Regions from separate parts of the Klebsiella sp. Sb-30 genome, predicted to be linked through region 1. Evidence: predicted binding sites of a transcription regulator. Region 1 holds the regulator's gene; each other region holds the start of a gene.
What was found. Region 1 encodes PurR, which represses purine synthesis genes. Its sites were predicted from a motif close to CANGCAAACGTTTGCNTG; they were not measured.
Positions count from the first base shown of each region.

Region 1 (8,110 bases):
GCGAGGAACGACATCCGCCAGCCGATGGTCTCGCCAAGCCATGTCGCCGCCGGAACGCCGCCAATGTTAGCGATGGTTAACCCCATGAACATGGTCGCCACCGCACTGGCCTGTTTGTGTTTTGGCACCACGCTCGCCGCCACCACCGAACCGAGGCCGAAGAAAGCGCCGTGGTTAAGGCTGGTGATAATGCGCGAAATCAACAGCGTGGTGTAATCCGGCGCCATTGAGGAGAGGACGTTACCCAGCGTAAAGATCGCCATCAGAAAAATCAGCGCATTTCTGCGCGCGCGATGAGAGAGCAGCAAAGTCATCAGCGGCGCCCCGACCATCACGCCGATCGCATAAGCGCTGATCAGCATTCCCGCCGCCGGAATTGACACGTCGACGCCTTTGGCAATTACCGGCAGCAGCCCCATCGGGGAAAACTCCGTGGTGCCAATACCAAACGCGCCTATCGCCAGCGCTAACAAGGGAAAGTTGATTTTCATTCAATGACTCCAGCAGACCGCCATCGGCGACGGTATCTCATCAGAAGTCAAAAGCATGACATCAATCACAAAAAAACAAAAGTAAACGAAATGGCAAAAGATTTTTGCGAAATTGATAATAATGGCGGGATGTCGGGGGAAAGAGGCCTCTCCCCCGGATAAATCAGTGCAGCACCGCTGTCAGGCCGGCGGCCACGATGAGACCCAGGACAATAATCGTTGTCGTCAGCGAAAACTTTAAATCTGTATCCATCAATTTTTCCCCCCAGTTATCCCCACATGAAAAGTGAGCTTGCTCATTTTTGCACAATATAGCGCAAAAATCTTCCATGTTTTAGGGTGATGCACATTTTTGCTCTTCCCCTTTGCCGCAAGATCGGACAAAATCCCACGCTAATTTGAAAGCGTATCGGCCATTGACCCCTTCCTGTCGTTCTGTGTCGTTTTCCCGACGTGATGCAATGTTGAAAATTGTATTCAGGGTGTGTATAGGCAAACGTTTACGTATCGATAATCAGACGATCAGGTCAAGGTCTGGAGTGAGAAGTAATGGCAACAATTAAAGATGTAGCGAAGCGCGCAAACGTTTCCACTACAACAGTGTCACATGTAATTAACAAAACCCGTTTCGTGGCGGAAGAAACCCGCAACGCCGTGTGGGCGGCGATCAAAGAGCTGCACTACTCCCCCAGTGCCGTTGCTCGCAGCCTGAAGGTTAATCACACCAAATCGATTGGCCTGCTGGCCACCAGCAGCGAAGCGGCCTATTTCGCTGAGATTATTGAAGCCGTAGAAAAGAGCTGTTTCCAGAAAGGCTATACCCTGATTCTGGGCAATGCGTGGAACGATCTCGAAAAACAGCAGGCCTACCTGTCGATGATGGCGCAAAAGCGCGTCGACGGCCTGCTGGTTATGTGTTCTGAATATCCGGAATCGGTGCTCAGCATGCTGGAAGAGTACCGCCATATTCCGATGGTGGTAATGGACTGGGGTGAATCCAAAGCCGACTTCACCGATTCGGTCATCGATAACGCCTTCGAAGGCGGCTATATGGCCGGTCGCTATCTGGTGGAACGCGGCCACCGTGAAATCGGCGTGATCCCGGGTCCGCTGGAGCGTAATACCGGCGCCGGCCGCCTGGCGGGCTTTATGAAAGCCATGGAAGAAGCGCAGATCGCCGTTCCGGAAAGCTGGATTGTTCAGGGCGACTTCGAGCCTGAATCCGGCTACCGCGCCATGCAGCAGATCCTCAGCCAGCAGCATCGCCCGACGGCGGTCTTCTGCGGCGGCGACATCATGGCGATGGGCGCAATCTGTGCTGCGGATGAGATGGGACTGCGCGTGCCGCAGGACATTTCGCTGATCGGGTATGATAACGTGCGTAACGCCCGCTATTTCAGCCCGGCGCTGACCACCATCCACCAGCCGAAAGATTCGCTGGGGGAAGCGGCCTTCAATATGCTGATGGATCGTATCGTCAACAAGCGTGAAGAGTCGCAATCTATTGAGGTTCACCCGCGGCTGGTAGAGCGTCGCTCCGTCGTAGACGGCCCGTTCGTCGATTATCGTCGCTGATCGCCCGTGCGGCGCCGGTTACTCCGGCGCCCGCAGCCACTCCCGGTTCAACGTTTCGCTGTCCCCCAGATAATCCAACAGCCACGACAGCGCCGGTGACGTGTCGCTCTGCTGCCAGGTCAGGCAGCACGCGGCGTCCGGGAACGGGTTTTCCAGCGCCAGCGCGGTCCATTCACCGCGGTCAATCCAGGGGCGGGCAAAATGGCTCGGCACCATTCCTACGCACAATCCCGCCGAGAGGCAGGTAGCTGATGATTCCCAGTCCGGCACCACTACCCTTTTCTGGTTGTCCAGTAGCCAGGTCGTGCGTTTCGGTAACGAACGGGAAGTGTCCTCCCGGACCAGCGACGGCCAGTTGCGCAACACATCATCGCTCAGTGGCCCGTTCATCTGCGCCAGCGGGTGATGGCTGGCCACTACGCAATGCCAGCTCAGCATCCCCATATCGCGAAAGGCGTAGCGCCCCCCGACCGGAATCGAACGCGTTGCCCCGATAGCCAGTTCCACGCGCCCGTCGGCCAGCGCGTCCCAGACGCCGTTGAAGACCTCCTGAAAAACAATCAGCTCGACATCGGGAAAGTGACGATAAAAATCGACAATCATCTGACGCATACGGGCCGGTTTAACAATGTCGTCTACGGCTATCGACAGCTGGCCGCGCCAGCCGTTGGCTATCTGCTGACACTGCTGGCGAGTGATCTGCATTTTTTTGATAACAGATCGTCCTTCCTGTAAAAACCAGAGCCCGGCGGGGGTCAATTCGACATCGCGATGGCGGCGTTCAAAAAGCGGTACTGCCAGCCACTCCTCCAGCTGACGTACGGTATAACTGACCGCCGAAGGTACGCGGTGCAGCTCCTGAGCCGCTGCGCTAAAGCTGCCGTTGCGGGCGACAGCATCAACAACTTCGAGTGAGTATTCGGACCACATATTCTGCCTGCAAAAATTTTGAATGCATGTAGCAAATATTAGCGTTTCACAAGCCAGAATGCACTCCCTACACTCTGCGGCATCATACCTGCACCTATAAGAGAATGTTATGCAACAACCCGGGAAAGGATTTTTAGTGTGGCTGGCGGGACTCAGCGTGCTGGGTTTCCTCGCCACCGACATGTATCTGCCGGCCTTTTCGGCCATCCAGCAAGATCTCAATACGTCTGCGGCGTCGGTCAGCGCCAGTCTGAGCCTGTTCCTCGCCGGCTTCGCCATCGGACAGCTGTTCTGGGGCCCGCTCTCGGACCGCTACGGACGTAAACCGATTCTGCTGACCGGGCTGGCGATCTTCGCTATCAGCTGTCTGGGAATGCTGTGGGTGCGGGATGCCACCCTGATGCTGGTGCTGCGCTTTATTCAGGCGATCGGCGTCTGCGCGGCGGCGGTGACCTGGCAGGCGATGGTCACGGATTATTATCCAGCCCAGCGCACTAACCGTATTTTCGCCACCATCATGCCGCTGGTGGGTCTATCGCCGGCTCTGGCGCCGTTGCTCGGCAGCTGGCTGCTTGCCCATCTGGAATGGCAGGCCATTTTTGCCACCCTGTTTGCCATCGCCCTGCTGCTGATGGTACCCGCCCTACGCCTGAAGCCGGTCGTCAGGCCGCAGGGTGATGTCCGCGAGAAGTTGACCTTTATGACGCTGCTGCGTTCGCGCGAATACAGCGGCAACGTGCTGATTTACGCCGCCTGCTCCGCCAGCTTTTTTGCCTGGTTGACCGGGTCGCCGTTTATTCTCCATGAGATGGGCTACAGCCCGACCGCTATCGGTCTTAGCTATGTTCCGCAGACAATCGCCTTTTTAGTCGGTGGCTATGGATGCCGCGCGGCGCTGCAGAAATGGCAGGGCCAACAGCTGCTGCCCTGGCTGCTGGTGATTTTCGCCGTCAGCGTGGCTGCAACCTGGATGGTTGGTCGGGTTGAAGATGTCTCAATCATTGCGGTGATGATTCCCTTCTGCGTGATGGCCGTTGTCAATGGCGGGATTTACCCGATTGTTGTCGCCCAGGCGCTGAAGCCGTTCCCGCAGGCGACCGGCCGTGCCGCCGCGCTGCAGAATACGCTGCAGCTTGGTCTGTGCTTCCTGACCAGTCTGCTGGTCTCCGCGCTGATTGCCACACCGCTGCTCACCACCACCAGCGTGATGCTGGTCTCGATCGTGCTGGCCGGGCTGGGTTATTTTATGCAGCGTCACAGCGCCTGCCTGACTACCGAATCGTCGCATGCATAAACGCGTTTCGGCGATGTTAAGGCTCAGTAATTAGCCTGCTAATATATTTTTATTGAAAGCCGGATTTCAGCGGCCTATACTGAACCGGCTTCACATAAATAAAATATTTTTTACGATTAACGGCAGCAGGATGCGTCCCGTTTCACCATGGAAGGCCTTTCGGCAAGGGTTATCGCCCTTCCTCTGTTCTACGTCGGATAGCAGCTTCACGGATATTCCGTGAGATTTCTCACAAAGCCAAAAAAGCGTCTACGCTGTTTTAAGGTTCTGATCACTTGGGCGTGATGGAGAAGCTATGAGTTCATCGTGTATAGAAGAAGTAAGCGTACCAAACGACGACTGGTACCGAATTGCAACCGAATTGCTCGGTCGCGCGGGCATTGAGGTCAATGGCCCCGCCCCCTCCGATCTGCGGATTAACAATCCGCTCTTTTTTAAACGCGTTTTACAGGAAGGCTCGCTGGGGTTAGGCGAAAGCTATATGGACGGCTGGTGGGATTGTGAACGGCTGGATATATTCTTCCATAAAGTACTGCGCGCCGGGCTGGAAAATCAGCTCCCGCATCATCTCAAAGATACGTTGCGCATCGCAGGTGCTCGCCTGTTTAATCTACAAAGTAAAAAGCGCTCCTGGATTGTCGGAAAAGAACATTACGACCTCGGCAACGATCTTTTCAGCCGTATGCTCGACCCCTATATGCAATATTCCTGCGCCTACTGGAAAGAGGCGCAATCGCTGGAAGAGGCGCAGGTGGCAAAATTAGATCTTATTTGTCGCAAGCTGCAGCTGGAACCGGGGATGCGGGTGCTGGACATTGGCTGCGGCTGGGGTGGTCTGGCTTACTATATGGCCAAAAATTATCACGTTAGCGTAGTCGGCGTGACCATTTCTGCCGAGCAGCAAAAAATGGCCCAGCAAAGATGCGAAGGGTTAGACGTCACCATTTTGCTGCAGGACTATCGCGATCTGCATGACCACTTTGATCGCATTGTTTCCGTCGGGATGTTTGAACACGTGGGACCTAAAAATTACGCCACCTATTTTGAAGTGGTGGATCGTAATTTGAAACCTGACGGCCGTTTTTTATTGCACACCATTGGCTCCAAAAAAACGGACCACAGCGTCGATCCGTGGATCAATAAATATATTTTCCCCAACGGTTGTCTGCCTTCGGTTCGTCATATCGCGCAAGCCAGCGAATCCCATTTTGTGATGGAAGACTGGCATAATATCGGCGCCGATTACGATACTACGCTGATGTCCTGGTACGAACGTTTCCTGGCCAGCTGGCCCGATATCGCCGATAACTATTCGGAACGGTTTAAACGTATGTTTAGTTATTATCTGAACGCCTGCGCGGGGGCTTTTCGCGCGCGCGATATTCAGCTCTGGCAGGTGGTCTTTTCTCGCGGTGTTGAAAACGGCCTTCGCGTCGCCCGCTAAAAATATCCCCCGTTAAAACGGGGGATATTCTTTTCTTTTATGCTTCATCCGGCGGCGGCACCCGATCATTCATCGCTCAGGTGTTGTGCCGCTTCTTTGGCTGCCAGCACACGTTCCACGGTATCCACTACCGCCTGCGTTTGCGGGTCGATCTCAATATTCACCCGATCGCCGAGTTTTTTAATGCCAAGCGTGGTGCGCTGCAGCGTTTCCGGGATCAAATGCACGCAAAAACGCGTCGGGGTCACTTCTCCGACCGTCAGGCTGATCCCGTCAACGCCGATGAATCCTTTATAGAGGATATATTTCATCAGCGTCGGGTCCTGAACCTTAAACCAGATCTGGCGGTTATTTTCCGAAGTCAGGATCTTGACGATTTCCGCCGTGGTCATAATATGACCGGACATCAGATGGCCGCCGATCTCATCGCTGAATTTTGCCGCTCGTTCCACGTTCACCACGTCCCCCACCTCTACCGCGCCGAGGTTGGTAATACGCAGCGTCTCTTTCATCAGGTCAAAACTGATGCGCGGACCGTCAATTTCGGTGACTGTCAGGCAGCAACCATTGTGCGCCACCGATGCCCCGGTCTCGATGCCGGCAAGCATATGCTCAGGCAGCTCCACCACATGGGTGCGAAAATTGGGTTTTTCATCGATGGACACCACTTTAGCGGTCCCCTGCACAATGCCAGTAAACATGCTTTACTCCTGTAGACTTTCGTGACGGTATCATTACCGTTATACCTGTCGGGAACAATACCAGTTGGCAAAACAGGTTGCCAGCGCGCATCGTGCCCTACCATTTTTTCACTGGCTTAATGGCGCATCATCGCTACAATAGACTGGAAAACCCCTCAGCTCTTTCTTCTTGCTGCCAATTACGGCGGCTTTTTTAGTCTCAAAATAACAACAATATAAAGGTGTTCACGTGCAGAAGTATTTTATTGAAGCGCGTCAGTTATTAGCCCTGGCCATTCCTGTGATCCTGGCACAGGTCGCCCAGACCTCTATGGGCTTTGTCGATACCGTGATGGCGGGTGGCTATAGCGCCACCGATATGGCTGCCGTCGCGATTGGGACCTCTATCTGGCTCCCCGCAATTCTCTTTGGCCACGGTCTGCTGCTGGCGCTGACGCCGGTTATCGCCCAGCTAAACGGCTCCGGCCGCCGCGACCGCATTGCCCATCAGGTTCGTCAGGGGTTCTGGCTGGCGGGATTCGTTTCGCTGCTGGTTATGGTCGTGCTGTGGAACGCCGGGTACATCATCAGCTCGATGCACAATATCGACCCGGCCCTCGCTGAAAAAGCGGTAGGCTACCTGCGCGCGCTGCTGTGGGGCGCCCCCGGCTACCTCTTCTTCCAGGTCGCTCGTAACCAGTGCGAAGGCCTGGCGAAAACCAAACCGGGGATGGTGATGGGATTTATCGGCCTGCTGGTCAATATTCCCGTTAACTATATCTTTATCTACGGCCACTTTGGCATGCCTGAGCTGGGCGGCATCGGCTGCGGCGTGGCGACGGCATCCGTTTACTGGGTGATGTTCTTCTGCATGATCTCCTGGGTACGTCGCGCCCGTTCTATGCGCGATATCCGTAGCGATGAAGGCTTCAGCGGACCGGACTTGAACGTGCTTAAACGCCTGGTGCAGTTGGGACTGCCGATTGCGCTGGCGCTGTTTTTCGAAGTCACTCTGTTTGCGGTCGTTGCGCTGCTGGTTTCTCCATTGGGCATTGTGGACGTCGCGGGCCATCAGATAGCCCTGAACTTCAGTTCGCTGATGTTCGTTTTACCCCTTTCGCTGGCGGCAGCGGTCACCATCCGCGTCGGCTTCCGTCTTGGGCAGGGTTCCACCCTCGATGCGCAGGTTTCTGCCAGAACCGGGGTTGGCGTTGGCGTCTGCATGGCCGTGATCACGGCGATTTTCACCATCCTGATGCGTAAGCAGATTGCGCTGCTGTATAACGACAATCCGGAGGTGGTCCTGCTGGCTTCCCAGCTGATGCTGCTGGCCGCGATATATCAGATCTCCGACTCCGTCCAGGTGATTGGTAGCGGGATTCTGCGCGGCTATAAAGATACGCGTTCGATCTTCTTTATTACGTTTACCGCGTACTGGGTGCTGGGACTGCCGAGCGGCTACCTGCTGGCCTTAACAGATACGCTGGTTCCGCGTATGGGTCCCGCGGGTTTCTGGTGCGGATTTATTATCGGGCTCACCTCGGCAGCGGTGATGATGATGCTGCGGATGCGTTTCCTGCAGCGTCAGCCGTCCAGCGTGATTTTGCAACGCGCGGCGCGCTAACGCCCAGCGGCATCCTGTTCCCGGGGTGCCGCTTCTCACCGTCGTACGGATTCAGCGCGGGCCCAGCGCAGC
Region 1 is NZ_CM172749.1:2,371,476-2,379,585, reverse strand. It holds gene AC236I_RS11140 (MFS transporter) at 1-491, opposite strand, end outside; gene cydH (cytochrome bd-I oxidase subunit CydH) at 655-744, opposite strand; gene purR (HTH-type transcriptional repressor PurR) at 1,041-2,066, shown strand; gene punR (DNA-binding transcriptional activator PunR) at 2,085-2,996, opposite strand; gene punC (purine nucleoside transporter PunC) at 3,106-4,290, shown strand; gene cfa (cyclopropane fatty acyl phospholipid synthase) at 4,586-5,734, shown strand; gene AC236I_RS11110 (riboflavin synthase) at 5,800-6,435, opposite strand; gene mdtK (MdtK family multidrug efflux MATE transporter) at 6,665-8,038, shown strand; gene AC236I_RS11100 (LysR family transcriptional regulator) at 8,090-8,110, opposite strand, start outside.

Region 2 (8,110 bases), 1.1 Mb from region 1:
CACTTTCAGGGTCTGCACATCGCGGGTCATTTTCGGCGTTTTGCCCAGCAGCACATCCAGCGGCAGGTCGATCGGCTGGTCGTTGAAGTGAGCATCGCTCATATTGAGATGCAGTTCTTCGGTGGCTTCACCGATCACCGCATACGGTGCGCGCTCACGGCGGCACAGCTCGTCAAACAGCGGCAGCTGTTCCGGCGCGACCGCCAGCACATAGCGTTCCTGGGATTCGTTACACCAGATTTCCAGCGGGCTCATCCCCGGCTCATCGCTCAGGATATCGCGCAGCTGGAATTTACCGCCGCGACCGCCGTCGCTGACCAGTTCCGGCATGGCATTAGACAAACCGCCCGCGCCGACGTCGTGGATAAACAGAATCGGGTTTGCATCGCCCAGCTGCCAGCAGCGGTCGATCACTTCCTGGCAGCGGCGTTCCATTTCCGGGTTATCGCGCTGCACCGAGGCAAAATCAAGATCCGCGTCGGACTGACCGGATGCCATCGAAGAGGCTGCCCCGCCGCCCAGGCCGATATTCATCGCCGGGCCGCCAAGGACAATCAGTTTCGCCCCAACGGTAATTTCGCCTTTCTGCACGTGCTCGCCGCGAATGTTACCAATACCGCCCGCCAGCATGATCGGTTTGTGGTACCCGCGCAGCTCTTCGCCGTTGTGGCTGGTCACTTTTTCTTCATAGGTACGGAAATAGCCGTTCAACGCCGGGCGACCGAATTCGTTGTTAAACGCGGCGCCGCCCAGCGGGCCGTCGGTCATGATATCCAGCGCGGTCACAATACGATCCGGCTTGCCGAAATCTTCTTCCCACGGCTGTTCAAAGCCGGGAATCCGCAGGTTAGAGACTGAGAAACCGACCAGACCGGCTTTCGGTTTCGCTCCGCGACCGGTTGCCCCTTCATCGCGGATTTCACCGCCGGATCCGGTCGCCGCCCCCGGCCACGGAGAGATGGCCGTCGGGTGGTTGTGCGTTTCCACTTTCATCAGGATATGGGCGTCTTCCTGATGGTAGTCATAGCGGCCTTTTTCGCGATCGGCGAAGAAGCGCCCTACCTGAGAACCTTCCATGACCGCGGCGTTGTCTTTATAGGCGGAGAGAACGTAGTCCGGGGTCTTCTCAAAGGTATTTTTGATCATCTTAAACAGCGACTTCGGCTGCTGTTCGCCGTCGATGACCCAGTCGGCGTTAAAAATCTTGTGGCGGCAGTGCTCGGAGTTCGCCTGGGCAAACATATACAGTTCGATGTCGTTCGGGTTGCGGCCAAGCCTGGTAAACGCATCCTGCAGATAATCGATTTCGTCTTCCGCCAGCGCCAGCCCCAGACGGAGGTTGGCGTCAATCAGCGCCTGACGTCCCTGACCCAACAGATCGACGCTGGTCACCGGCGTCGGTTGATGCTGAGCGAACAGCTTTTCGCCCTCTTCCAGCGCGTCAAAGACGCTTTCCATCATCCGGTCGTGGAGTTCACTCGCGACAGCGGCCCATTGTTCTTCGCTCAGCGCAGTGGCTTCCACATAGTACGCCACGCCGCGTTCAAGACGCACAACCTGCGACAGGCCGCAGTTATGGGCAATATCGGTAGCTTTAGAAGACCAGGGGGAGATGGTGCCAGGGCGGGGGGTGACGAGCAGCAATTTACCGGTTGGGGTATGGCTGTTTAAGTTTGGGCCATACTTGAGCAGTCGTGCCAGCCTCTCACGCTCATCACCGCTTAACGGCGCGTTCAGTTCGGCAAAATGAACATACTCTGCATATATTGTGCTAACCGGCAGGTTGGCCGCCTGGAAACGTGCCAGCAGTTTATTAACACGAAATGCCGACAGTGCAGGTGAACCACGCAAAATTTCCATCATAAGTCTCTCGTCTTCGCAGCTTTCAATATGAGCCAGGGGGGAAACGGGCGCCATTATAGTGAATCCTGAGCCTCGACGAAACCGTTTGCGTGGAAATAAAATCATTCCCCTGGTTTATCAATTAATGTGACCTTCCTCGCGAATAAGTTGCCAACTGACGCATTCTTAAGCAAAATGCCGCTCATTCGAGGACTCTCTTTTAACTTTATCCGCTAATAGCCTGCTGAGGAACACAGAGCTGCAGAAGATTAACTCTCTGAAAAAATTAAAGATTAATTATCTGCTCATCGGCATTGTGACCTTATTGCTGGCGGCCGCCCTGTGGCCGTCGATCCCGTGGTCAGGAAAGCCGGAGAACCGTGTCGCCGGAATTATGGCGCGCGGCGAGCTGCGCATCAGCACCATCAATTCGCCGCTCACCTTCGCGACCATCAATAACAAAACCTACGGACTGGATTACGAGCTGGCGGAACAGTTTGCCGATTACCTCGGCGTCAAGCTGAAAGTGACCGTCCGCCAGAATATCAGTCAGCTGTTTGATGACCTCGATAACGGTAATGCCGATATGTTAGCTGCCGGACTGGTCTACAACTCAGAACGGGTCAAAAACTATCAGGCCGGGCCGGGCTACTATTCGGTGTCGCAACAGCTGGTCTACCGGGTGGGCAACACGCGCCCACGCAGCCTCGCCAACCTCACGGCGGAACAGCTGGTGATTGCCCCGGGCCACGTCGCCATTAACGACCTGCAGACACTAAAAGGAAATAAATACCCGGATCTCGGCTGGCGCGTGGATGAAAAGCGCGGGACGACAGCGCTGATGCAGGCGGTTATCGATGGCGAAGTGGATTACACCATTGCGGATTCGGTGGCCATTAGTCTGTTCCAGCGCGTGCATCCGGAACTGGCGGTCGCTCTGGATATCAGCGATGAACAGCCGGTGACCTGGTTTAGCGCCAGGAGCGAGGACAACTCGCTTTCGGCGGCGATGCTGGATTTCTTCAACAATATGAATGAAGACGGCACCCTGGCGCGGCTGGAAGAAAAATACCTTGGACACGGCAACGATTTCGATTATGTCGACACCCGGACGTTCCTGCGCGCCGTCGATAATATTCTGCCGGACCTACAGCCGATGTTTGAGAAATACGCGCGCCAGATCGACTGGCGCCTGCTGGCGGCCATTTCATGGCAGGAGTCGCACTGGGATCCGCAGGCTACTTCGCCCACCGGGGTGCGCGGCATGATGATGCTGACCCGCAATACCGCGCAGAGCCTGGGATTAACCGATCGTACCGATGCGGAGCAGAGCCTCAGCGGCGGTATGCGCTACTTGCAGGATATGATGAATAAAATCCCGGACTCGGTCCCCAAAGATGAACGAATCTGGTTTGCGCTGGCGGCTTACAATATGGGATACGCCCATATTCTGGACGCTATCTCACTGACCAAAAAACAGAAAGGCAATCCCGACAGCTGGGCGGACGTCAAGCAGCGCCTGCCGCTGCTCAGTCAGAAACCTTATTACAGCCGGCTGAAATATGGCTACGCGCGCGGTCACGAGGCATACGCCTACGTCGAGAACATCCGCAAATACCACATCAGCCTGGTGGGCTACCTGTCGGAGAAAGAGAGAAAGGATGAACAGCGGCTGGCGCTGGCCGGGGACTATCCGGCGGTGATGCCGGATGAACTGGATAAAGAACAGCGGGCGCTCCCCTTTTTCCAGTTTCGCGCGGAATCGTTAGTCGACAACGCCAGGCTGAAGATTCCCGGATTGGGACACTAAGCGTCTTCGACCCGACGCGCCTTTTTTAAGGCTTTTTTCTCTTCCCGCCGCCAGCGGAAAAAGTCGCTGAGCATACCTGAGCACGACTCTGCCAGAATCCCCTCGCTGATCTCCACCCGATGATTCATACCCGGATGGTGCAGAACATCAATTAGCGAGCCGGCCGCGCCGGTTTTTGCATCCCGGGCACCAAATACCAGCCGTGAAATCCGGCTATGCACCATCGCACCCGCGCACATCACACAGGGTTCAAGCGTGACATACAGCGTCGCGTCAATCAGGCGATAGTTTTGCAGGACCAGTCCCCCCTGACGCAGCGCCATAATTTCGGCATGCGCCGTAGGATCGTGACGCCCGATAGGCCGGTTCCACCCTTCGCCGATAACCTGATTGTTGTACACCAGCACGGCGCCGACCGGCACTTCGCCCTCTTCCCAGGCGCGTTTAGCCAGCGTCAGGGCGTGACGCATCCAGTATTCATCGTTCAGTTCATGGTCAGACAAAACGGGCACTCCTGCGGAAAAAGCGGGCCGCATTATACATGGCCGACAGACATTGCACACTATTCTAACTGGTGGAGATCGCCCTGCGGGGTGACCCGCCAGCGGTGCTGGCAAAAATGAAGCAGCGGATTATCCTGTTCGCTATCGCTATAGCCGCTGTACAGCTGCAGCGGCGCACCGATCTTCTGCTCCAGTTGCACCACCTTTTCATGGCCCAGACAGCGTAGCGACAGCCCCCAGCCTCCGCAGCGACGTTCCATCCGACTGGCGATGATGTTCACCCTGGGCAGCCAGGCAGTATCCCCGTAGACCTGTTCCACCAGCGATTGCGGCGATCCGGTAATCAGCCAGACGTCAGCATCGTGCCGGGTCAGGTAGTCCGACAGCCGGGCCTGCACCACCGGAAAAGCCGTCACGCGCTGGCGAAACCAGCGGACAAAGTCGGCCTCAAGCCGCTTTAGCGCGCGCTCACTGCGTCCGAACGTCGATGCCCACAGCAGCAGGCTCATCGGCCAGCGCGCCGCCCGGCCATTTACCGCCAGTCCTGCCAGGATCACCGGCAACAGCGGTACAACCAGCAGCAGGTTCAGGGGCTGGTGACGCAAGACGTACCGTAAGAAGCTGCCGAACATATCCTGTTGATGCAACGTTCCATCGAGATCAAAAAAAACCACTCGCTGCGTGCTGCTCTTCAAACCTGACCTCTTTTTATCGAGTTTTGTCTCTGATACCGCTAGCTTAACAGTCTTGTGCCATAAACAGAGAAAACATCCGCTGACGTTAAGCCTGCGTTGAGGCAGTTCCTCCGCCGTGAATAAATCTCAGCGGTAGAATTTTTAATTCGCCGCAATCCTCTTATAATCGAATACAAAATTCTTTCAGCAGAGGGCGAAAGTTGTCCTGAGGAAAACCGATGAACTGTTTAATCCGCATCCGCCAGCGCTACCCGTCGCTGGCAGCAAGCGATAAGAAGCTGGCAGACTTTATTCTGGCTCAGCCGGACCAGACCCGCCACCTCAGTTCGCAACAGCTGGCAGGTGAGGCAGGCGTCAGCCAGTCCAGCGTCGTGAAATTCGCGCAGAAGATGGGGTTTAAGGGTTTCCCGGCGCTAAAGCTGGCGCTCAGCGAAGCGCTGGCCAGTGCACCCGATCCTCAGTCGGTGCCGGTCCATAACCAGATCCGCGGCGACGATCCGCTGCGTCTGGTCGGCGAGAAACTGATTAAGGATAACGTGGCCGCCATGCACGCCTCGCTGGATGTGAACAGCGAAGAGAAGCTGCTGGAAGCCGTGGCGCTGCTGCGGAATGCGCGCCGGGTGATTATTACCGGTATTGGCGCATCCGGCCTGGTGGCGCGCAATTTTAGCTGGAAGCTAATGAAGATCGGCATTAACGCGGTTTCCGAACAGGATATGCATGCCCTGCTCGCCACCGTACAGGCCATGTCGTCAGACGACCTGCTGTTAGCTATCTCCTACTCTGGCGAACGTCGTGAAATCAATATGGCCGCCGGAGAAGCGCTGCGCGTGGGCTGTCGGATCCTGGCGATCACTGGCTTCACCCCCAACGCCCTGCAACAGCAGGCCACGCAGTGCCTGTATACTATCGCCGAAGAGCAGGCGACCCGCAGCGCGGCGATCTCCTCCACCAGCGCGCAGATGATGCTCACCGATCTGCTGTTTATGGCGCTGGTTCAACAGGATCTTGAACATGCGCCGGACCGTATCCGGCACAGCGAAGCGCTGGTGAAAAAACTGGTGTGAACAGAAAATGGGCGTATAATGCCCGCCCTGTTTGTGTTGTTTCTGAGAATTTCCCGATGGCGCTGTTAATCACCAAAAAATGCATCAACTGCGATATGTGCGAACCGGAATGCCCTAACGAGGCCATTTCGATGGGTGACAGCATTTATGAAATTAACAGCGACCGCTGCACGGAATGCGTGGGCCACTATGAAACGCCCACCTGCCAGAAAGTGTGCCCGATCCCGAATACGATTCTGAAAGACCCGGCACACGTTGAAAATGAAGAGCAGCTGTGGGACAAGTTCGTGCTAATGCATCACGCGGACAAAATCTGATACCGCGGACAGCGGGCGCTAACTCTCCACGATAACCGTTGCACAAGCGTAATGGCGCTCATCGGCCAGCGTCACGTGAATGCTTCTGACGCCCAGACGCTCCGCCAGATTCTTCGCTTCGCCCCACAGCCGTAGCTTAGGCTTGCCCAGTTCGTCGTTGTAAACCTCAAACTGATTAAAAGCCAGACCGTTACGGATACCGGTCCCCAGGGCTTTCGCCGCCGCCTCTTTCACCGCAAAACGCTTTGCCAGAAAACGAACCGGCTGCTGGTGCTGTGCCCATATCGCCCACTCGTTGTCGCTGAGCACGCGCCGGGCGAGACGATCGCCGCTGCGGGCGATCACCGCTTCAATACGGGCAATTTCAACAATATCGGTACCCAGCCCCAGAATAGCCATTACGCGCGAGCTTCCTGCATCAGGCGTTTCATCTCGGCAACCGCTTCTTTCAGGCCGCTCATCACCGCACGACCGATGATCGCATGACCAATGTTCAGCTCATGCATCTCCGGAATACGGGCGATCGCCTGCACGTTATGGTAGGTCAGGCCGTGACCGGCATTAACCTTGAGGCCCAGGCTCGCGGCATAGGCGGCCGCCGTGGCGATACGCTCAAGCTCTGCGGCCTGCCGGGCGTCGGTTTCGGCATCCGCATAGCAACCGGTATGGATTTCGATATACGGCGCGCCGACGTCCGCCGCAGCCTTAATTTGCTCAACATCGGCATCGATGAACAGCGAGACCAGAATACCGGCATCGGCAAGGCGCGTGCAGGCATCGCGCATTTTGTCGCGCTGACCCGCCACATCCAGACCGCCTTCCGTCGTCACTTCCTGACGTTTTTCCGGAACCAGACAGCAGAAGTGCGGTTTGGTCTCACAGGCGATGGTCAGCATCTCTTCGGTGACCGCCATCTCCAGGTTCATTCGGGTATCCAGCGTCTGGCGCAGGATACGCACATCGCGGTCGGTAATGTGACGGCGGTCTTCGCGCAGGTGCACGGTAATCCCGTCGGCGCCAGCCTGCTCGGCGATAAAGGCCGCCTGCACCGGATCCGGATAGGCCGTGCCGCGAGCGTTACGCAGTGTCGCAATATGGTCAATATTGACCCCTAACAGTAATTCAGCCATGACAATCCTCATTGATCGTTATTCGTTTTATCTGCTGCTCGCGCCGCGCGGGCGGGCATAAACTGGCGAAACAGCTCCCGGCTCTTTAGCGGTTTACCGCCAAGATACGGTTTCAGGGCGATACGGGTAAAGCGCTTTGCGGCACGTAGCGCGTCGCTATCCGGGAACTCACGGTTAGCCAGCGCCTTCAAATGGTGCCCGGTAAAGGTGTTGTTATCAATAACCACGCTGGCAATAAAACCTTTTTCTTCACGGTAGCGATAGGTCATGGTGTCATCCACCGCTTCGCCGCTGCCGGCACAGTGGAGAAAGTCAACGCCATAGCCCAGGTGTCCCAGCAGCGCCAGTTCAAAGCGGCGCAACGCCGGCTCTGGTGTACCGCTTGCGCCAGCCAACGCCTGCAGACAGTGCAGATAATCGAAAAAGAGTTCGGAGAAGCGCGTTTCATGTTCGAGCACGCGGGAAAGCAGCTCATTGACATACAGACCGCTGTAAAGCGTGATGCCGCTGAGCGGAAGCGCCAATGAAACGGCTTCGGCGCTGCGAAGCGTTTTCACTTCGCCACGCCCGCCAAAGCGCAGGAGTAAGGGGGTAAAAGGCTGGAGGGCGCCTTTGAGGTTGGAGCGTCTGGAACGTGCGCCTTTTGCTACCAGGCGCACGCGACCCGACTCTTCCGTGAAGACGTCCAGCATCAGGCTGGTTTCGCTCCAGGGACGACTATGCAGAACGAAAGCGCGCTGCCAGCC
Region 2 is NZ_CM172749.1:1,289,780-1,297,889, reverse strand. It holds gene purL (phosphoribosylformylglycinamidine synthase) at 1-1,863, opposite strand, end outside; gene mltF (membrane-bound lytic murein transglycosylase MltF) at 2,120-3,652, shown strand; gene tadA (tRNA adenosine(34) deaminase TadA) at 3,649-4,155, opposite strand; gene yfhb (phosphatidylglycerophosphatase C) at 4,215-4,850, opposite strand; gene AC236I_RS06240 (MurR/RpiR family transcriptional regulator) at 5,069-5,917, shown strand; gene AC236I_RS06235 (YfhL family 4Fe-4S dicluster ferredoxin) at 5,974-6,234, shown strand; gene acpS (holo-ACP synthase) at 6,253-6,633, opposite strand; gene pdxJ (pyridoxine 5'-phosphate synthase) at 6,633-7,364, opposite strand; gene recO (DNA repair protein RecO) at 7,373-8,110, opposite strand, start outside.
Region 2: the regulator PurR is predicted to act here: its motif matches at 1,938-1,955, upstream of purL (phosphoribosylformylglycinamidine synthase).

Region 3 (8,110 bases), 1.6 Mb from region 1:
GCCTGGAATTATACGGTCAACGCTCAGTGAGTCAATGCATTTTGCCATCAAACTGCGGCAGCATAACTAACTTGCCTACATATAAAACAAAGGTTGTGCAAAGATCGCCCGGCGCCGGTTTTCAGTACTGATACATCGGCGATAACAATAAAGAGTCCTAACGCCCCCAAAATGCCCCCAATAGCCCTTTAAACAGCGGTGTTTTTAGCCCTGAGTTTGCTCAAAGAGGGATAAAAACTCAAACGAGGACTGACAGCGAGGCTGGCTTCTGACAAAATATCCGCATCCCCCTTTCGATACGATACAGATGGAATCCTCTCTCTGATGGCAGCAAAAATTATTGACGGTAAAACGATTGCGCAGCAGGTACGCTCTGAGGTTGCGGAAAAAGTGAAGGCCCGCACTGCGGCCGGAAAACGCGCCCCAGGGTTAGCCGTTGTACTGGTCGGCAGTAACCCGGCGTCGCAGATTTATGTCGGCAGCAAGCGCAAAGCGTGTGAAGAGGTGGGATTTGTCTCCCGCTCATACGATCTCCCGGAAACCACCAGCGAGGCGGAATTACTGGAGCTTATTGATACGCTGAATGCCGATACCACTATCGACGGTATTCTGGTACAGCTGCCGCTGCCTGCCGGAATTGATAACGTGAAAGTACTGGAGCGTATCGCCCCGGACAAAGATGTTGACGGTTTCCACCCCTACAACGTCGGCCGCCTGTGCCAGCGCGCCCCGCGTCTGCGCCCGTGCACACCGCGCGGAATCGTCACTCTGCTTGAGCGTTACAATATCGACACCTATGGCCTGAACGCCGTGGTGATTGGCGCATCGAACATCGTCGGCCGTCCGATGAGCATGGAACTGCTGCTGGCGGGCTGCACGACTACCGTGACCCACCGCTTCACCCGGAATTTACGTCAGCATGTCGAAAATGCTGACCTGCTGATTGTTGCGGTCGGTAAACCGGGCTTTATTCCGGGCGAGTGGATCAAAGAAGGCGCCATCGTTGTGGATGTCGGTATTAACCGTCTGGAAAGCGGCAAAGTGGTCGGAGACGTCGTCTTTGAAGATGCCGCAGAACGCGCGTCATACATTACGCCAGTCCCGGGCGGCGTTGGCCCGATGACCGTTGCTACACTGATTCAAAACACGCTACAGGCGTGCGAAGAATATCACGACATTCAGGAGGCCTGAGATGGCGAATTTTTCTCTGGGCAAACACCCACACGTTGAACTGTGCGATCTGCTGAAGCTGGAAGGCTGGAGTGAGAGCGGCGCGCAGGCAAAAATAGCGATTGCCGATGGCCTGGTGAAGGTGGATGGCGCGGTAGAAACCCGTAAACGCTGCAAAATCGTCGCCGGTCAGACGGTGAGTTTTGAAGGCCAGAGCGTCACCGTTACCGCCTGATCCTGCTTAATGAACGATCGCCACCTCCACAGGAGGTGGTTTAAGATTGATCATAAAAACGCCCGGCAAGCCGGGCGTTTTTTTATTGCTTACTTCCGGCGCCAGGTGGTTCCCTGCGGGCCGTCCTCCAGCACGATCCCCATCTCATTGAGACGGTCACGCGCCGCATCCGCAGCGGCCCAGTCTTTCGCTTTACGCGCATCCAGACGCTGCTGAATCAGCCGCTCGATTTCCGCAACTTCACCGTCGTCAGCCTGCGCACCGCTTTGCAGGAAGACATCCGGCTCCTGCTCAAGCAGCCCCAGCACGCCGGAGAGCTTGCGCATATGTGCGGCCATGGCGTTAGCCGCGGCGACATCTTCCGTCTTCAGGCGGTTGACCTCACGCGCCATATCGAACAGCACGGAATAGGCTTCCGGGGTATTGAAATCGTCATCCATCGCTTCAATAAAGCGCGCTTCGAAGGCGTCGCCGCCGGCCGGCTCTACCGATTTGTCGGTACCGCGCAGCGCGGTATACAGACGCTCCAGCGCAGAACGAGCCTGCTTGAGGTTTTCTTCGCTGTAGTTCAGCTGGCTACGATAGTGGCCGGACATCAGGAAATAGCGAATGGTCTCCGCATCGTAGTACTTCAGCACGTCGCGTACGGTAAAGAAATTGCCCAGCGATTTTGACATTTTCTCGCGGTCAACCATCACCATCCCGGAGTGCATCCAGTAGTTAACGTATTCCCCGTCGTGAGCACAGGTGGACTGGGCTATTTCGTTTTCATGATGCGGGAACATCAGATCCGAACCGCCGCCATGGATATCAAAATGGTTGCCCAGCTGTTTGCAGTTCATCGCCGAACATTCAATGTGCCAGCCAGGACGACCGTTGCCCCACGGCGACGGCCAGCTTGGCTCGCCCTCTTTCGACATTTTCCACAGCACGAAGTCCATCGGGTTACGCTTGACGTCAACGACATCCACGCGGGCGCCGGCCTGCAGCTGGTCCAGATCCTGGCGCGACAGCTGCCCGTAATTCGGATCGGTCGGTACCGAGAACATCACATCCCCGTTGTCCGCCACGTACGCATGACCGCGGGCGATCAGTTGTTCAGTGATTTCAATGATCTCGGGAATATGATGGGTGGCGCGAGGCTCCATATCCGGACGCAGAATATTCAGCGCATCGAAATCATTGTGCATTTCGGCAATCATGCGATCGACCAGCGCGACAAAGCTTTCGCCGTTCTCATTAGCACGCTTAATGATTTTATCGTCGATATCGGTAATGTTGCGCACGTACTTCAGCTTATAGCCGAGAAAACGCAGGTAGCGGGCAACCACGTCAAAAGAGACGAAAGTACGGCCATGGCCGATGTGACAGAGATCGTAAACGGTAATTCCACACACGTACATGCCCACTTCCCCGGCATGGATAGGCTTAAACTCTTCTTTTTGGCGCGTCAGTGTATTAAAAATTTTTAACATCGAAGATTCCGTGTAGACGTGTGTGAATATCAGGTCGCGTATTCTAACCTTAATTCAACCCCGAAGCAGCACACAATGCAAGGTGATCGAACCCGGCGGTTATGCTATAACAGCCCCCTATGTCACGCCCAACTTTGGGTTTAAGCACCACAATCATCGGAACAGGATGCAAAAATGGTTACTTTCCACACTAATCATGGCGATATCGTCATCAAAACCTTTGACGACAAAGCGCCGGAAACAGTTAAAAACTTCCTGGATTACTGCCGCGAAGGTTTCTACAACAACACCATTTTCCACCGTGTTATCAACGGTTTCATGATCCAGGGCGGCGGCTTTGAGCCAGGCATGGAGCAGAAAACCACCAAATCCCCGATCCAGAACGAAGCCAACAACGGTCTGAAAAACACCCGCGGTACTCTGGCCATGGCCCGTACTCAGGCACCTCACTCCGCCACCGCGCAGTTCTTCATTAACGTTGTCGATAACGACTTCCTGAACTTCTCCGGTGAAAACCTGCAGGGTTGGGGCTACTGCGTCTTTGCCGAAGTGGTTGAAGGTATGGACGTGGTCGACAAAATCAAAGCGGTGGCTACCGGCCGCAGCGGCATGCATCAGGATGTGCCGAAAGAAGATGTGGTGATCAAAAGCGTCACCGTCAGCGAGTAATTCGTGGCGACACTTTTTATTGCGGATTTGCATCTGCAAACAGAAGAACCGGCGATCACCGCCGGTTTTCTACGCTTTTTAGCCGGCGAAGCCCGCGAGGCGGACGCGCTGTATATCCTTGGCGATCTGTTTGAAGCCTGGATTGGCGATGACGATCCGAACCCGCTGCATCAGCAAATCGCCTCGGCAATCAACGCATTAACTCAATCCGGCGTGCCCTGCTATTTTGTTCACGGCAACCGCGACTTTCTCGTGGGCCAGCGCTTCGCACGCGCCTGCGGGATGCGGCTGCTGGCGGAAGAAAACGTGCTCGATCTGTATGGCCGTCGGGTCCTGATCATGCACGGCGATACGCTGTGCACCGACGATCCGGGCTATCTGGCTTTTCGTGCCAAAGTCCATACACCGTGGATTCAGCGTCTGTTCCTTGCCCTGCCGCTGTTTATTCGCCGCCGTATCGCCGCCAGAATGCGCGCCGACAGCAAAGCGGCCAACAGCAGCAAGTCGCTGGAAATCATGGATGTCAATCCGCAGGCCGTGGTCGACGCGCTGGAAAGACATCAGGTGCAGTGGCTGATTCACGGTCACACGCATCGCCCTGCCGTCCACCCGCTAGAGGCCAACGGCAAACCGGCATTTCGCGTCGTCCTCGGCGCCTGGCACAGCGAAGGGTCGATGGTCAAAGTCAGCAAAGACGACGTTGAGCTGATCGCATTCCCGTTTTAATTTCCAGCGCATTTTCACCCCATCACCGGTGACGCAACCGTTTTCCTTGCCGAAAGATCATGTTATTCTCTGTGGCCTCTAAAGCAGTGTGAAGCACACCCACAGGAGTTTTAAGACGCATGTCTTCCCGCAATAATTCGGCGCGTATCGCCATCGTGATGGGGTCCAAAAGCGACTGGGCTACCATGCAGTTTACCGCAGAAATCCTTGATGCCCTGAACGTTCCGTACCATGTTGAAGTGGTCTCCGCACACCGGACGCCCGATAAGCTGTTTAGCTTTGCCGAAGACGCGGAAAGCAACGGTTATCAGGTGATTATTGCCGGCGCGGGCGGCGCGGCGCATCTGCCGGGCATGATTGCGGCGAAAACTCTGGTGCCGGTATTAGGTGTGCCGGTGCAAAGCGCGGCGTTAAGCGGCGTAGACAGTCTCTACTCTATTGTTCAGATGCCGCGCGGAATTCCCGTCGGCACGCTGGCCATCGGCAAAGCCGGTGCCGCCAATGCGGCCCTGCTGGCGGCGCAGATTCTGGCGGTGCACGATGCCGAACTGCATCAGCGCCTGAGCGCCTGGCGCCAGGCCCAGACCGATGAGGTGCTGGAGAATCCGGATCCGCGGGGTGCGGCATGAAGCAGGTTTGCATCCTTGGCAACGGCCAGCTAGGCCGGATGCTGCGCCAGGCCGGTGAACCGCTGGGTATCGCCGTCTGGCCAGTCGGTCTGGAAGCCGATCCTGAAGCGGTGCCGTTTCAGCAAAGCGTGATCACTGCCGAAATCGAACGTTGGCCGGAAACGGCGCTCACGCGTGAACTGGCGCGCCACCCGGCGTTTGTTAACCGCGATGTGTTCCCGATCATTGCCGACCGTCTGACGCAAAAACAGCTGTTTGATAAGCTGGAGCTCGCCACCGCGCCGTGGCAGCTGCTGGCAGATAAAAGCGAGTGGCCGGCGGTATTCGCACGTCTGGGCGAACTGGCTATCGTTAAGCGTCGCGTGGGCGGTTACGATGGTCGCGGCCAATGGCGACTGCGCGAAAACGACATTGCGCAGCTGCCGGATGAAAACTATGGCCAATGTATTGTTGAGCAAGGCATCAACTTTTCCGCCGAAGTGTCGCTGGTTGGCGCCCGCGCGCAGGATGGCAGCACGGTGTTCTACCCGCTTACCCGCAACCTGCACCAGGAGGGCATTCTGCGTACCAGCGTCGCCTTCCCGCAGGCCAATGCCCGCCAGCAGGACCAGGCGGAAAGCATGCTTACCGCCATTATGAACGAGCTGAACTACGTGGGCGTGATGGCGATGGAGTGTTTTGTCACCGCTGACGGCCTGCTGATTAACGAGCTGGCGCCACGCGTGCACAACAGCGGTCACTGGACCCAGAACGGGGCCTCGATCAGCCAGTTCGAACTGCATCTGCGGGCGATTACCGGCCTGCCGCTGCCGCCGCCGGTAGTGAACAGCCCTTCGGTGATGATCAACCTGATCGGTAGCGATCTGAACTACGACTGGCTGAAGCTGCCGCTGGTGCATCTGCACTGGTACGACAAAGAAGTGCGTCCGGGGCGCAAAGTGGGTCACCTTAACCTGACCGACAGCGATACCGACCGCCTGAGCGCCACGCTGGAAGCCTTAAAACCTATTCTGCCGCCGGAGTACGCCAGCGGTATCTTCTGGGCGCAATCCCAGCTGGCTTAACCCTCCTGACACATTCTGGCGCCCGGCGCATCCGCCGCCTGTGCGCCCGAATGAAAACGGCTATTTGCCGGGGAATTGATCTTCGCCCTTCCCCGGCAGACATTCAGGCGCGTAGAATCCCCTCCTTGCTTTAAAGATTTTCTTATTTTAAAGACGCTTTCAGTTTGACTTCAGAAGGATGACCCATGAAAAATGGGACGGATTACCGCACCATTCTCACGGCGGACACGCCAATCATTGACGTCCGCGCCCCGATCGAATTCCGCCAAAGCGCACTTCCTGCGGCACTGAATCTGCCGCTGATGGACGACGCCGAACGCGCCGCCGTCGGCACCTGCTATAAACGACACGGCGCGGACGCGGCATTAGCGCTGGGCCATCAGTTAGTCAACGGCGAGGTGCGGGAAAAGCGTCTCGCCGCATGGCGTGATGCCTGTTTACGTTATCCGCAGGGCTATCTGTGCTGCGCCCGCGGTGGCCAGCGTTCGCACATCGTGCAACAGTGGCTACATGAGGCCGGCATCGAGTACCCGCTGATCGTCGGCGGCTATAAGGCGCTGCGCCAGGCCGCTATCCAGTTCACCGAAGAGCTGGTCCAACGCCCGATAGTGCTGATCGGCGGCTGTACCGGCAACGGCAAGACCCAGCTGGTCTGCTCCCGACCCGACGGTATCGATCTGGAGGGGCTCGCCCACCATCGCGGCTCATCGTTCGGCCGCACGTTGCGTGACCAGCACGCCCAGGCAACATTTGAAAACCATCTGGCGGTGGCGATGTTGAAAAAAGCCGGGCAGCATCGTCGCTGGGTGCTGGAAGATGAAGGACATATGATCGGCGCGAACCACCTGCCGGAATGCATGCGTGAGCGCATGGCGCAATCGCCGCTGGCGGTAGTGGAAGACCCGTTTGAGATCCGCCTGGAGCGCCTGCGGGAAGAGTATTTTGACCGTATGCACCGTGATTTTATTGATGCTTACGGTGAAGAGAAAGGCTGGCAGGAGTACAGCGAATACCTGCATCACGGTCTGTTTGCCATTCGCCGTCGCCTGGGACTACAGCGTTTTGCCCAGCTCACCGCCCTGCTTGACGAGGCGCTGGCTTCGCAGCAGCGAGATGCTACGACCGATGCCCATTTTGCCTGGCTGGTGCCGCTGTTGAAAGAGTACTACGACCCGATGTATCGCTATCAGCTGAGCAAAAAAGCGGAAAAAATTATCTTTCGCGGCAGCTGGAATGACGTCGCCTCCTGGCTGACGAAGTAATCAAATTCCCTACAGCCCCGGCTTGCGGCGTCGACGCCTTAGCCGGGGCTACGGGTGAGCCTGTAACCCCGGTAAGCGCAGCGCCACCGGGGAGTCGCAGCCGCTTAGAAGTCGTAGCGCAGACGCACCAGGTTCATATCGCCCAGGTTGTCGGTGCTGGACGTAAAGACGTGCTCATAATCAACGCGGAAACCGTAATCCAGCTGGAAGCTGATCCCCAGCCCGTTATCAATTCGCTGATAGTTACGGCCGTTGACGTACTCCAGGCGATCGCCCATAAAGTACGGCTGAATCGTTTTCACCGCGTACTGACCAATCGGGAAGGTATAACCGGCGAAGTACTCAATCCCCCAGGCATCCCCGGCGAAATAGTCGTAAACATCGGTTTTCTTCGTGGTCATAAAGTTCTGATACCAGCCGCCACCGAAGGAGAAGGTCCAGTTATCCGGTTTCCAGCTCAGCGCCGTACCGAGGATATTCTGATCATAGGTTTTGTTGTCTGCTGTTGACGGGTCGCGCATCTCGGCACGGGTGTAGTTCCACGCGGTCCCCCAGGTCAGGTCCTTAGTGATGTGATAATCCACGCCCACGGAACCGCCGCCTTTACGTTTATAGCGCAGGCCATTGCCCGGCAGATATTCATTATCTTCAAACAAATAGGAGGCATAGAGGTCAACGTCACCCGCCGTTTTCTTATATTTCAGCATATTACGGGAACGATACGAACCATCGTAGTCGCCGTTGATGCCGTTACCCGGCGCCTGGGCGATCATGTCGTAATCCCAGATATCGGTTTTCGCCCCAACCACATCATAGTAAATACTGTTTTGCTGACCGTAGGTTAGTGTCCCCCAGGTGTCGCTCTTCAGCCCGGTGTACA
Region 3 is NZ_CM172749.1:4,003,892-4,012,001, forward strand. It holds gene folD (bifunctional methylenetetrahydrofolate dehydrogenase/methenyltetrahydrofolate cyclohydrolase FolD) at 325-1,191, shown strand; gene ybcJ (ribosome-associated protein YbcJ) at 1,193-1,405, shown strand; gene cysS (cysteine--tRNA ligase) at 1,495-2,880, opposite strand; gene ppiB (peptidylprolyl isomerase B) at 3,055-3,549, shown strand; gene lpxH (UDP-2,3-diacylglucosamine diphosphatase) at 3,553-4,275, shown strand; gene purE (5-(carboxyamino)imidazole ribonucleotide mutase) at 4,395-4,904, shown strand; gene purK (5-(carboxyamino)imidazole ribonucleotide synthase) at 4,901-5,968, shown strand; gene mnmH (tRNA 2-selenouridine(34) synthase MnmH) at 6,154-7,230, shown strand; gene AC236I_RS18765 (porin) at 7,335-8,110, opposite strand, start outside.
Region 3: the regulator PurR is predicted to act here: its motif matches at 4,306-4,323, upstream of purE (5-(carboxyamino)imidazole ribonucleotide mutase).

Region 4 (8,110 bases), 2.0 Mb from region 1:
GAGCGTCGCCGCCATCGGGGCACTGTTTATCGGCGCAACGGCCGAAGCCGCGATGGTGCTGCTGCTGTTTATGGTTGGCGAGCGCCTTGAAGGCTGGGCGGCCAGCCGTGCCCGCCAGGGGGTAAGCGCGCTGATGGCGTTAAAACCCGATACCGCCACTCGCCTGCGTGACGGCGTGCGGGAAACCGTCGCCCAGCGCGATCTCCGCCCTGGAGACGTAATTGAAGTCGCAGCAGGTGGTCGCCTGCCCGCCGATGGTCAGCTGCGCACACCGTTCGCCAGCTTCGATGAAAGTGCCTTAACCGGTGAGTCGGTGCCGGTCGAGCGCCGCTCCGGAGAACGCGTGGCGGCAGGCGCCACCAGCGTCGACCGCCTGGTGCAACTGACGGTGATTTCTGAGCCGGGCGACAGCGCCATTGACCGCATTCTGAAGCTGATTGAAGAAGCGGAGGAACGTCGGGCGCCGATTGAACGCTTTATCGATCGTTTCAGCCGGATTTACACACCGGCCATTATGGTCGTCGCCCTGCTGGTCGCCATCGTACCGCCGCTGTTCTTTGCCGCCGCCTGGCTACCGTGGATCTACAAAGGTCTGACGCTGCTGCTGATCGGCTGTCCTTGTGCGCTGGTCATTTCCACTCCGGCGGCCATTACTTCCGGGCTGGCGGTGGCGTCGCGTCGCGGTGCCCTGATTAAAGGCGGCGCAGCGCTTGAGCAACTGGGTCGCATACGTCAGGTGGCTTTTGATAAGACCGGGACGCTAACCGTCGGCCAACCGCGCGTCACCGCCGCCATCGCCCTGAATGACGTGGATGAAAATGACCTGCTGGCGCTGGCGGCGGCAGTGGAACAAGGCTCCAGCCACCCGCTGGCGCAGGCCATCGTGCGCGAAGCCCAGCAGCGCCAGCTGACGATTCCGTCTGCCCGCGGTCAGCGCGCATTGGCGGGTTCGGGCATTGAAGCCGAGGTCGACGGTCATCAGATACTGATTTGCGCGGCAGGCAACGACGCCGCCGCAGAGCATGAGGCGCAGATTCAGCAGCTGGAGAGCGCGGGTCAGACGGTTGTGCTGGTACTGCGCGAACAGTCTCTGCTCGGCATTCTGGCGCTGCAGGATACGCTGCGAGACGACGCCCGTCAGGCGGTCGACGATCTGCATCGTCTGGGGGTGCAGGGCGTAATTCTGACCGGCGATAACCCGCGGGCGGCTGCCGCCATTGCCGGGGAACTGGGGCTGGAATTCCGTGCCGGGCTGCTGCCGGCCGATAAAGTGGAGGCGGTCACGGCGCTCAATGCCGCTGCGCCGCTGGCGATGGTCGGTGACGGGATTAATGACGCGCCGGCAATGAAGGCCGCCACCATTGGTATCGCCATGGGCAGCGGAACCGACGTGGCGCTGGAAACCGCCGATGCCGCCCTGACGCATAACCGCTTAACCGGTCTGGCACAGATGATTTCCCTGGCCCGCGCCACCCACGCCAATATTCGGCAGAACATTGCGATTGCGCTTGGCTTAAAGGGAATTTTTCTTATCACTACGCTGCTCGGACTGACCGGGCTGTGGCTGGCGGTGCTGGCCGATACGGGGGCAACGGTGCTGGTGACCGCTAACGCCCTGCGACTGTTACGTAAGAAGTAAGCGGAAAGACCCCGGTGGCGCGCTGCTTACCGGGGCTACGGAAGCGTGCGGTCTTTGGATTTTGTAGCCCGGACAGGGGCATTGCCCCGCCTCCGGGAGAGGCACGTAAACCCGTGCTTAATGGCTTTTACGAATCAGATAGCGATAGGGCAGCGCCGCGGTTTCTTGCGCCAGCAGCTCATGCTCCATAAAGCGGCAAAAACCCGGAATATCACGGGTTGTCGCCGGATCGTCGGCGATAATCAGCAGCGTTTCGCCCACCGGCATTGTACGTACGGTCTTACGCACCATCATTACCGGCTCCGGGCAACGCAGGCCCTGAGCATCCAGAGTGTGGTCAGGGCTGGAGAAAAGTTCGGTCATTTTCATCTCACATCAACAAAACGGCCCTAGTTTACCCCCACTTTTCCGCTACGCAAGTCAGGTTAACGTTTGCGCGAAAAACAACCATTGCAATACCCGCTCAACGCAGTATCATTCTGCCGCTTCAAACTGGTACTCGTGGGTTGGCAAAACACAGCACGAGTATTGATTTATTGGGTTCCCTCACCCCAATCACTAAAAAGGTCACAATATGAGTCCATTTACAACGTCACAGCGTCAAAAAGCGCTGGTCTGGCTTTCTCTTTTTCATTTGCTGGTTATCACCTCCAGCAACTATCTGGTGCAGCTCCCGATCTCCATTTTTGGTTTTCATACCACCTGGGGCGCGTTCAGCTTTCCGTTTATCTTCCTCGCCACCGATCTGACGGTGCGGATTTTCGGCGCGCCGCTGGCACGACGCATTATCCTGGCGGTGATGGTCCCGGCGCTGCTGATCTCCTATGGCATCTCGTCCCTGTTTTATATGGGCGAATGGCAAGGCTTTGCCGCGCTGACCCACTTTAACCTGTTCGTCGCCCGTATCGCCGCCGCCAGTTTCATGGCCTACGCGCTGGGCCAGATCCTCGATGTCCACGTCTTTAACCGCCTGCGTCAAAACCGCCGCTGGTGGCTGGCGCCGACCGCCTCGACCCTGTTCGGCAACGTCAGCGATACCCTGGCCTTTTTCTTCATCGCTTTCTGGCGTAGTCCGGACCCGTTTATGGCGGCGAACTGGGGAGAAATCGCGATTGTCGACTACAGCTTCAAGGTACTGATTAGCATTGTTTTCTTCCTGCCGATGTATGGCATGTTGTTGAATATGCTGCTGAAAAAACTGGCAGATAAATCTGATTTATCCGCATTGCAGCCAGGTTAAGAGTACTCGCAGGTTGATGTGATAAGATAAGCGAATGAGCCGTTAATGGCCGTTTATCGAAAGGAAGATGTCAATGCGCAATTTGGTTAAATATGTCGGTATTGGCCTGCTGGTTATGGGGCTTGCGGCCTGTGATAACAGCGACACAAAAACGCCGACTGCCGGGGCTGCTGCGGAAAGCAACGCCAGCGGACAAAATATCAGCCTGCTGGATGGCAAGCTGAGTTTTTCCCTGCCAGCAGGAATGACCGATCAGAGCGGCAAGCTGGGTACCCAGGCCAATAACATGCACGTCTATTCTGACGCCACCGGACAGAAAGCGGTGATCGTGATTGTTGGTGACAGCACCAATGAAGAATTGAGCGTGCTGGCTCAACGCCTGGAAGATCAGCAGCGCAGCCGCGATCCACAGCTGCAGGTTGTCACCAATAAATCGATTGATATCAAAGGCCACACGCTGCAGCAGCTGGACAGCATCATCTCCGCCAAAGGCCAGACCGCCTGGTCTTCCGTCATTCTCGGCAAGGTTGACGATAAGCTGCTGACCCTGCAGATCACGCTGCCGGCAGACAATCAGCAGCAGGCGCAAAGCGCAGCTGAAAACATCATCAATACCCTCGTCATCCAGTAACTACTGGCCTGACGTAGCGGCCTCCGGTGACACCGCCGGGGGCCGTTTTTTTAACCGCCAGCTCAGCAACAGCGCCACCGTCACCAGCCCCGCCGCCGCCAGATAAATGGTGGAAATCCCGGCCCATGCCATCAGCAGCCCGGCCAGCGGCCCGGTAATGCCTAAAGACAGATCCATAAATACCGTATAGGTCGCCAGCGCCGAGCCCTGATTCTGCTGCGGCACCGCCTTCACCGCCACCACCCCCAGCGCAGGGAAGACCAGTGAAAAACCGGCGCCAGCAAAGAAGGTCCCGACTTTGGCGATCGATGAAGTCTCAGCCAACCCCACCAGCAGAAGTCCGACAATCTCAACGCTAAAGCACAGCATCGCGACGTTCAGTCCCCCCAGACGATTAATGCCATTGGGGAACAGCAGACGCGTGCCAACAAACGCGCAGCTAAATAGCGTCAGCGCAAACGCCGCGCCGTCCCAGCCTTTGGCGTCGTAAAACAGGGTAATAAACGTCGCGATCGTGCCAAACCCGGCGGAAGCCAATGCCAGCGCCATCCCATACGGCCAGACCCGGCCCAGCACGGCGCGAAACGTCATCGCTTTGCCCTTCGTCGCTCTGACCGCCGCCCTCGGCAGCGCGCACAGAATAGCGACCAGCGCCACGGCCATAATCGCCCACGCCAGCCCCGGCAGCCCGACAAGGGAGTAACAGAGCACGCCGAGCGGCGCCCCCATCGCCATCGCCCCGTAAGTCACGATTCCGTTCCACGAAATCACCCGCCCGATATGCAGCGAGCCCACCACCCCCACTCCCCATAGCGTTGAACCAGTACCGGCAAAGCTTTGCCCGATACCGAGAATCACCCGGCCGAGGCACAGCAGAGCCAGGCTAAGGATCGGCCAGCCGCTGCCGACGGCCGCCAGCAGATAGCTTAAACCGCTGAGAAAACAGCCGCATAGCCCGAAGATCACGATCTTTTTCGGCCCAAGGAGATCGGCGTAGCGTCCGGCATGAGGGCGGCTGAGGAGAGTGGCAAAATATTGCAGGCTAATGACCAGGCCGGCCCAGAACGCGCTAAATCCCATCACATCATGGACATAGCCCGGCAGAACGGCCAACGGCAGGCCAATTGTCAGGTAGCTGGCAAAATTAAACATCACCACGGAGACAATCCGCAGATTAAGGCGCACTCCATTGAGCGCCGGTTCGTCAACGGGTTCGGGCATTGGGTCCACCAGACTTTTACAACAATGTTTCACTATTACCACGTCGTCTGCTCAAAAGCAGCCCGCGGCGCAGAAATTCGCGCTCGACGGGCCGCACGGTCAATCTCAGCATCGAGTACAGCGTCTGCCAGCAAGTGCTGCCAGAGGATAACTGACGGTCATTTTCGCTCCGCCACGGGATGAATGTTTTTGTCGCTAGCCGGAACAGGCCGGTAAGAGAGCCCCATTCGTCAGGAGCAAATGTGAATAGCCGAAGGCGGCGTCGGGTGAGGAGCAAGACTCGCCCGGGAACACCGATAACCCGGTCAGCGGAGTGAACGGACGTCGCCAACACACATGCCACTGGCAATCTACGACATATTTATTTAAATACCGTCAGCGATATACCTGAATATCCCCCGCGAATTAACGGTCTGGCGAATAATAATGTCAAGGGTATAAGCTTCGGGAATTCCCGCCATGCCGTTAAAATTCAACCTCATCAAACCATTCATTATCACTCATAACTGCTGGTGGCCTCGCTCGCTATCCTTTATGATGAAAACCGTCTCATCTTAAGACAACACGGAAATCCATACCGGATATTTATCCGGAACTATATGGCGACTGACATTCATTTTTAACGTCAGCCATTTCATTGTATTACCGGTAATTTGACAGGGAGTGTTCATGAAAAAGTATGTGCAGTGGTTCGCCGCTATTGCGGTTGCAGGCGCGTTGGCCGGCTGCGCGCGCACCGCGCCGGTGGAGCAAATCCAGACCGCCGTGAGCGCCGGTCATACTGAGGATCAGGTGAAACAGGCCATTCTGCGGGCCGGCGTGCAGCGCCAGTGGATCATGTCGCAAACCGCGCCTGGCGCGATCGCCGCGCGTCAGCAGGCGCGCGACCATGTCGTTGAGGTCCGTATTAATTACTCCGCCAGCGGTTATTCTATTCACTACGTCAGCAGCAGCAATATGATGGCCTCCGGTGGGAAAATCCATAAAAACTATAACCGCTGGGTCCACAATCTGGATAAAGATATTCAGGTAAATTTAGCCGCTGGTTCGAGCCTGTGATTGTCCACGTCATCTCAGCCCATCATTGATTCAGGAGTCAGCGCGCAAATGCTGACTCCTGAAGAGGAACAGGATCAGAGACTATTCTGATGCGAGACCGGTTTCGGCATTATCCTATGTATTCGTTTGCCACCCGGTAGAATATGTGGCGGAAATGTCAGAGTCAGGTCACAGACCTGTTGATGGAATAACAGAATATCTCTCTCAGGCGCGAATAGTTACCATAATAAATTGCGCTGGCATGTGAAAATATCGAAAATACGCCCTGACTTCGCCGCATAAATTGCCATACGGTGAATACGCTTGCCGATATGTCCTCAGTCGCATTCTGAGGCCGGATATCCGGTCGGCCAAAAGCGGAACGGTAAACAATCCAGGCCGGTAATACATCGTTGGTCCAGGCGTTAGCCATACTGTATACGCGTGCCACAACAAAAATAAAAAGTGCCGTTAAAAATGGCACTAAGATCACCGATTTATCGCGGATACGCGTTGATGAAATTTGCACTAAACATAGTTGACTGGCAGGGCAGAGCCCCGGGAATGAGCGAAGCGACACAGTGGCAGCAATGGTCACGGCATCCGCACGCCTTCGATCCCTCAGCCCCGCAGGCAAAATTAACCGAATTACCGATGATGACCGCCAGACGTCTTAGCTCCGGCAGTAAACTCGCCGTTGAGTGCGGGCTGGCAATGCTGCGCCGTCATCAAATCGACGCCATACTGTACACCAGTCGCCACGGCGAACTTGAACGCAATTATCGTATTCTCCACGCCCTGGCGACGCAGCAGGCCATCTCCCCGACCGACTTTGCCCTCTCCGTCCATAATTCGGCGGTGGGCAATCTGACGATTGCCGCACAGCGGCCGATCGTTTCCTCCTCTCTGTCGGCCGGGCGGGATACCTTCCAGCAAGGGCTATGCGAAGTCATGTGCCTGCTGCAGGCAGGCTATCAGCGGGTATTAATGGTAGATTTCGACGGCTACCTGCCCGAGTTTTATCATCCGCAGCTATCGCCAGAAATGCCGACCTGGCCCTATGCGCTGGCGCTGGTGATTGAAGCCGGGACGGCGCTGCGCTGTGTCACCCGTCGCGGCGAAACGTCCGCAGAGACCGCGCTACCGCAAAGCCTGTTATTTTTACAACACTATTTGCAGGACAGCCCCACCTTTACCCTGCCCGGCGAGCGCGTGCAGTGGCAATGGAGCCGCGCATGAACCCTATCCTGGCACGTCTGAACCGGGTCTGGCGGGGAGCCATGACCGGCGTCTGTTTCGCCTTGTTCGGTCTTGGTGGACTGCTGCTGTCCCTCATCTGGTTCAACCTGCTGCTGATCGTTATCAGGAACAAACCCCGTCGCCGTCGCCTGGCGCGGCGCAGCATTGCAGCCAGTTTCCGCCTCTTTTTGGCGGTGGTCAGAGCCGTCGGCGTGCTGGATTACCGCATTGAAGGCGGTGATATTCTACGCCAGGAGCGAGGCTGTCTGGTGGTGGCCAACCATCCCAGCTTGATCGACTACGTGATGCTGGCTTCGATCATGCCGGAAACCGACTGCATGGTAAAAAGCAGCCTGCTGAAGAACCCGTTCGTCAGCGGCGTGATTCGCGCAGCGGATTATCTGCTTAATGACCAGGCGGATTCGCTGCTGCCCGCCAGTCTGAGCCGCCTTCAGCAGGGGGATACCATTTTGATTTTCCCCGAAGGCACGCGGACGCGCCCCGGTGAACAGATGACGTTACAGCGCGGCGCGGCCAATATTGCCGTGCGCTGCGCCAGCGATTTACGGGTCGTGACAATCCGCTGCAGCGAGCACATGCTTGGCAAGCAGTGCAAATGGTACGATGCGCCGCCCACCAAACCTCTGTTTACGATTGAGGTGCGGGAGCGGATACGTATCAACCAGTTTTTCGATGCCAGCTCACAGACGCCATCGCTGGCGGCACGGCAGCTGAATCGGCATCTTTTGCTTCAATTACAATCAGGTACTACGCCTACTTCAGGAATTAATGATGCAAGCGCTCTATCTTGAAATTAAAAATCTCATAATTACTACGTTGAATCTGGAAGAACTGTCGGCTGACGACATTGACACCGATGCGGCACTCTTTGGCGATGGCCTGGGTCTGGATTCCATCGACGCCCTGGAGCTGGGGCTGGCGGTAAAAAACCGCTACGGCGTGGTGCTCTCCGCCGAAAGCGACGAGATGCGCCAGCATTTCTTCTCCGTTGCCACCCTGGCCGCGTTTATCGACGCTCAACGTACCTGAGGCTCGCCCCATGACTGAATCACATGATATTTATGCCGACGTCTCGGCACTG
Region 4 is NZ_CM172749.1:327,998-336,107, reverse strand. It holds gene zntA (Zn(II)/Cd(II)/Pb(II) translocating P-type ATPase ZntA) at 1-1,639, shown strand, start outside; gene tusA (sulfurtransferase TusA) at 1,757-2,002, opposite strand; gene AC236I_RS01525 (7-cyano-7-deazaguanine/7-aminomethyl-7-deazaguanine transporter) at 2,214-2,879, shown strand; gene AC236I_RS01520 (DcrB family lipoprotein) at 2,953-3,510, shown strand; gene AC236I_RS01515 (MFS transporter) at 3,511-4,731, opposite strand; gene AC236I_RS01510 (hypothetical protein) at 5,401-5,790, shown strand; gene AC236I_RS01505 (beta-ketoacyl synthase chain length factor) at 6,286-7,008, shown strand; gene AC236I_RS01500 (lysophospholipid acyltransferase family protein) at 7,005-7,820, shown strand; gene AC236I_RS01495 (phosphopantetheine-binding protein) at 7,801-8,058, shown strand; gene AC236I_RS01490 (acyl carrier protein) at 8,069-8,110, shown strand, end outside.
Region 4: the regulator PurR is predicted to act here: its motif matches at 2,061-2,078, upstream of tusA (sulfurtransferase TusA).